One region of the Bacillus sp. z50 genome, then DNA from elsewhere that is predicted to be linked to it. Evidence: predicted binding sites of a transcription regulator. Region 1 holds the regulator's gene; the other holds the start of a gene.

Region 1 (3,219 bases):
TATTGGCTGCAGGGTATTGGATTGTTATAAGCTTTATTCTGGCTTCTATCATTACTCTAGTCCTACTGAGATATGAAAAAAATAATAGAAGCTTAGGCGATCAGGCAAGTGTGGGAGCTTCGATCGGCTGGGCAATTGGCGGAGTATTTCTTGCTTTGTTTTCACAATCTATAGCTGGTAATATCGAACGAATTATTGGTATTCCTACCGGGTCTGAAAATACACAGAATATACTCGGTCTCATTGAGGCAGTACCGCTTGTTATGGTAGTCAGTTCTGTACTTGGGCCATTTTTAGAAGAGATTGTCTTTAGGAAAATTATCTTTGGCACATTACACAAGCGATTGAATTTCTTCCTGAGCGCGTTAATCAGTTCACTGATCTTTGCCGTTGCTCACATGGAATTTGTACATATCCTGCTTTATACAGCAATGGGATTCACATTTGCTTATTTATATGTTAAAACAAAGAGAATCCTTGTTCCTATTTTTGCCCACATTACTATGAATACATTAGTTGTAATCGTACAATCACTTTACAAAGATGATATATTAAAAAATATGGAAGAGCTTAATAAAGTTCAAAGCTTTATCGGAGGTTTGTTATGAGACGTTCACCGTTGTATATGGCAACGACTTACTTAATTTTAGGTGCTATTTTTATATTTTTTGCTGTTCAAAATGTATCACGCAGCGGTTGGGATTTCTTTACCTATTTCCTGATCATACTGGCTACACTTGATGTTGGTTCAGGAATCCGCTTGGTGATGATTCATAAGCAAATAAAGAAAATGAAAAGTGAAAAACCAAAAGAATAACAAAAAAAATCTCGGAGGGAAAACCTTCGAGATTTTTTATTCTGTATCTTCCGTATTTCCGGATGGATAATGTTTAAGAAAATATACTAATGATTGCAATTCGACTGCAAGGTCAATATGATGGACACGAATGCTGTCTGGCACATTCAGACGTGCCGGCGTAAAGTTTAAAATAGCCTTAATGTTCGCAGCCACTAAACGATCTGTAATAGATTGGGCAACCTGTGATGGAACTGTTAAAATAGCTACACTAATATCTTGCTTTTCAAGTTTTTTCTCCAGTTCATCCATATGATAGAGCGGAACATCCCCTATAAGGGTTCCTACTTTATCAGGAGAAACATCAAACGCCATTTCAATCTTTGTATTATTATTTTTCATAAAATTATAATTTAAGAAAGCTGTACCTAGATTCCCGACTCCAATTAGAGCTACCTTTGTAATCTCATCTTGATCGAGAGTTTTTCTAAAGAAGGATAATAGATAATTAACATTGTAACCATACCCTTTTTTACCTAAAGCACCAAAGTACGAGAAATCTCTTCGTATAGTAGCTGAATCTACTTTAACAGCTTCACTTAGTTCTGCGGAAGAAACTCGTAGTTTTCCTGACGCGTGTAGATTTTGTATAAAACGATAATATAATGGAAGTCGTTTGGCTGTAGCCTGCGGTATTTTAGTATTTTCCTGCAAAATTAATTCCCTTCTCCCTATTCTTTCTTGTCAATCGTTACTCCATATATCAAAACTGCCTTTGATAATCCCGACTGGTTTTACCCCCCGGTTTTCCAATGAAAATAGTTTCCTTCAATAACCATTGATTTTTCGATTGCTTTGCACATAACATATAAGGTTAATCAAGTATTGCTGAAACAGCTGTTATTTCTTACTTTCGTTTTTAAGATTATACGAATAATTAATCTATTCATATTTTCAGCCTTTTTCCATATAAAATCAATATCTAATCCTTGGAGTGCCCGGGTATCACATAGAAATTATATCAGAAGTTTTCTTCACTACCATAATTCTAACTATCTTAGCTATGTATAATACGCCGCTTTTTTATCAATGATTCGTTACTTTTATATTCGAGCAAAATACTAGGACTAGCGGTTCTGATTGTTTCCAGGTTACCTCCGCGATACCAATCATATGGGATCTTTCCTGATTAATAAAGCACGTAAATTCACTGAAAGTTTATTCTCCTATTCCTATTCTATAATATTTCTATCATTTTTGGTAATTTTTGTGTGAGTATTCACAAATTTTCTATTAAGTTGCGGTGCTTATCAAGAGTAGGCTACACTTAAGGTATGTACTTCTTGAGGTGAGAATATGATTATTTTACAAGTTAATAATGTATCCAAATATTATGGAGCTGAAGCAATTTTATCTACTATTAAGCTCGAAGTTCAAACGAAAGACCGTATAGCACTTGTTGGCAGAAACGGTGCAGGAAAATCCACCCTGCTTAAGATCATTGCAGGTCACCTTTCACATGACAGTGGGGAGATCTATAAGCCAAAAGATGTTTCGATTGGATATTTGGCTCAAAATACCGGTCTCCAATCAGACCGCTCTATTTGGGATGAAATGATCTCTGTTTTTGAAGGCTTACAAAAACAAGAAGATGAATTGAGATTATTGGAAAAATCTATGGCTGATCCTTCTGTCTACAATGATGAACAAAAATATAACCGGGTATTAAAAGATTACGATCGTCTCCAGGAGCAATTTAAAAATTCTGGCGGTTACCAAATGGAAGCAGATGTACGTTCTGTCTTACACGGTCTGCGTTTCTCGGATTATGATTATACTACATCTATTAATTCCTTAAGCGGCGGCCAAAAAACCAGGCTTGCACTAGGTAAATTATTATTAACGAAACCTGATTTACTGATTCTAGACGAGCCGACCAACCATCTTGATATCGATACATTAAGCTGGCTCGAAGGCTATCTTCAATCTTACCCTGGCGCTATCCTAATTGTTTCCCATGATCGTTATTTCCTTGATAAGGTTGTCCATCAAGTAATGGAGCTTTCCCGAACATCAATTAAGAAATATACAGGGAATTACAGCAGATACTTAGAGCAAAAGGCAGAGGAATACGAACGTAATGCAAAGCTTTATGAAAAACAGCAGGATGAGATTGCAAAATTAAAAGATTTTGTCCAAAGAAACATGGCCAGAGCATCTACAACTAAACGAGCCCAGAGCCGGCAAAAGGCCCTGCAGCGTATGGAAGTAATGGATCGGCCCTTGGGCGATGAAAAATCAGCTAATTTTACCTTTGAGATTGAAAAGCAAAGTGGTAATGAAGTTCTTCAGGCAAATGATTTGTCTATTGGATATGAAGCATCTGTTGCCAGCCACTTGAACTTTAGAATCACTAGAGGAGA
Region 2 (3,219 bases), on a different contig from region 1:
AGTTCGGTCCAACTTGAATTTTAAGTTTTTCATCCACCCCACCGTTGATTGCATAAAGCAATGCTTTTGCAAGGTTTGCACGTGCTCCGAAGAATTGCATTTGTTTACCGATACGCATTGCGGATACACAGCAAGCAATACCGTAGTCATCGCCGTATTCTCTGATCATGATGTCATCGTTTTCGTACTGAATCGCACTTGTTTGGATAGACATTTTTGCACAGAAACGTTTGAACCCTTCTGGGAACTTCGTAGACCATAATACAGTCAAGTTTGGTTCTGGAGCTGGTCCAAGGTTTGTTAATGTATGCAAGAAACGGAAAGAGTTTTTCGTTACAAGTGTTCTTCCGTCTAATGCCATACCACCGATTGATTCTGTTACCCAAGTAGGGTCTCCACTGAACAATTGGTTGTAATCAGGTGTACGAGCAAATTTTACAAGACGAAGCTTCATAACAAAGTGATCGATGATCTCTTGTGCTTCTTGTTCAGTTAATGTGCCTTCACGAAGGTCACGTTCGATATAAATATCAAGGAAGGAAGATGTACGTCCTAGTGACATCGCTGCACCGTTTTGTTCTTTAATTGCAGCAAGGTAAGCAAAGTATAACCATTGTACTGCTTCTTTTGCATTTGTAGCTGGTTTAGAGATATCATAACCATAAATCTCAGCTAATTGTTTTAATTCACCTAAAGCACGGATTTGCTCGCTTAATTCTTCACGTTGACGAATAACTTCTTCGGACATTGTTCTTAATCCGTAGTTTTTCAAATCTTTCTTACGTTCAGCGATCAAGAAGTCTACACCGTATAATGCTACACGACGGTAGTCACCGATGATGCGTCCGCGTCCGTATGCATCTGGAAGACCAGTGATGATACCAGCCTTACGAGCAAGCTTCATTTCATCCGTATAAGCATCGAATACACCTTGGTTATGTGTTTTGCGGTAATCAGTGAAGATTTTTTGCACTTCTTCATCTACTGTGAATCCGTAAGATTCAGCTGCAGCTACCGCCATACGGATACCACCGAATGGTTGAAGAGAACGTTTGAATGGTTTATCTGTTTGGAAACCAACAATTGTTTCAAGTTCTTTATTTAAATATCCAGGACCATGTGATGTAATAGTAGAAACAATTTTAGAATCAAGATCAAGGACGCCGCCTGCTTCACGTTCTTGTTTAGTAAGTTCCATTACTTGCTTCCATAATTCTTTTGTAGCTTCTGTTGGGCCTTCTAAGAATTCATCGTTTCCTGTGTATGGAGTGATGTTTTTCATAATGAAGTCACGTGTGTTAACTTCATTCTGCCAATCTCCGCCAGCAAAGCCTCTCCATGCATCTTTTTTAGTTACATTATCCATAACCATTGCCATTTTATTTTACCTCCTAATATTACGTTCAGGAATATTATTTCAAATTTCTAGATGTTCAGCTTTTTTAAATTATATAACAGCTTTCTATACTCTTATAATACACATTATATGTGAAAAAGTGAACATGTAAATTATGACAATCTGGTGAAATCGAAAACAACGTTGTTAAATCAATCTTTTCTTTCTATTTTCTAATAATTCTAATATCAGGAACCCTTGACAGTAAATAAAACTGTTATAGTAAAATCCACTCTGAAAGCTAAACTGTACTATAAAAGGCATCTGTTCTTAAATACAGATGCCTTTATAGATACCATTATATAACAATTCTGTCATTTATGCACGTCTGATCTATTTTTAAAGGCTTCCTTCGTCACAATATATTGTTCGTGGTTTGTATGTTGTTCCTGATTTCCACCCGTTTCAGCATGGTGAGGAAAATTCCCAGGATGACTTTTACGTTTATGATTAAAACCTTTACCTCTCGCCATAATCCTACCTCCTTCCCTTATTATCATTTTCTACAGAAAGGCGAGAATTATGGCAGGTAAGTTGAGGCAATATAGTACAAAAAGAACATCATTATTGGCAGCCATAGACCACTTGTTTAAGCAATTTGGGAACAACCTCAGTGGAAAATGGAATATGCAGCCTTTCTGTACGTTTGTGTGCGTCCTTACCATATGGACCGATATTTACGGCTGGTATATCCAATTCCCCAATAATAGAAAGCGGAAGATTATACCCCTTCCCGTATAGAGGCATTTCATTTTCTAACACCGGCATCACTAAATCACGATCACGTAAACGGCAATAGCTTACATCGGAAAGCCCTGGAAAATAAGACATGATCTTTATTTCTTCATTAAATTTCTCTTTAGCGATCCTAACGCAGTGCTCTACTATACCTTTTGCTTTCTGATCCCTTTCATCATCTTCCAAATAAACGTGTGGATAATAAGGTGGAGCGAGCATGATCATATAAAAAGGGGCCTCTGATTTGAAAAACGCTGCCACTACATCTGCAATTTCAGCTGTTAATTTGGCCATATTCATGCCTGCGTCCTGTTCGAGCAATGCAATCTTTGCGTTTATTTCTTTCATAAACATATGGCCATATTCTCTACAGCCTTTATCAAATAACTCTTGATAAGTATATACACTGGGCTTAAGGTTAGGTTTTCTTGAACCATGTCTTCCATACCCAAGTAAATCATAAATATTTGATAACCGTCCTTCTATATACCTGCTGCTATCTTCGCCAATATCTTTCAGCTTGTTTATGACTTCTTCCGGATTTTGCTTTAGCGTAAGGATATTAGCTAGTACATATGCTGCAGTTGGCGTTTGGACATTATATGCTTCTTTTAGATCCATTAATTTTAAGATCGTAGGCAGAGGATTCTGTTCCCCGCGTTCTTGTTCTAAAAAGGCTAAGGATAACTCCAGTCTTTCCGCTATCACACCTGCCATCCAGGCGGCATTCATGCCCTCAAGCGGTTCGCCCACATGTGTTTCAGTTCCTACACAAAAAATTAAGGGCAATAACTTACCCACAGATCCTGTATAAAAATATTTTGTACGGTCTCCTGGATATGCACCAAAACTCGGCTCCGAGCAAATGGCCACTTCCAAATCCAGTTGATATTGGTCCTTGAGTCCCTTAATCAACTCAACTCCCGCAAACATTCCGGCCGAATATCTCTCTTCATCCGGTGTAGCTAAAAATAATAGGTTATGTTTCAAATTGCCATGTTCGGCAGCTTCTGATAGTAAAGCCATCTGAATAGCAAGTCCGGCTTTCATATCCATAATTCCTCTTCCAAAGATCCACTCTCCAG

The links. The regulator Rex, encoded in region 1, represses fermentation and respiration genes when NADH is low (regulators of the CRP and FNR family bind a similar motif). The targets are predictions, from matches to a motif close to TTGTGAAATATTTCACAA.
Region 2: pflB (formate C-acetyltransferase) is a predicted target of Rex. The motif match lies at 1,487-1,504, and genes of this name have one in related genera.

Annotation. Positions count from the first base shown of each region.
Region 1 covers NZ_JBZFQL010000008.1:82,590-85,808, forward strand. The annotation lists gene AC4G3N_RS17735 (CPBP family intramembrane glutamic endopeptidase) at 1-608, shown strand, start outside; gene AC4G3N_RS17740 (YdiK family protein) at 605-817, shown strand; gene AC4G3N_RS17745 (redox-sensing transcriptional repressor Rex) at 854-1,513, opposite strand; gene AC4G3N_RS17750 (ABC-F family ATP-binding cassette domain-containing protein) at 2,153-3,219, shown strand, end outside.
Region 2 covers NZ_JBZFQL010000005.1:179,018-182,236, forward strand. The annotation lists gene pflB (formate C-acetyltransferase) at 1-1,378, opposite strand, end outside; gene AC4G3N_RS15040 (hypothetical protein) at 1,711-1,869, opposite strand; gene AC4G3N_RS15045 (M20/M25/M40 family metallo-hydrolase) at 1,961-3,219, opposite strand, start outside.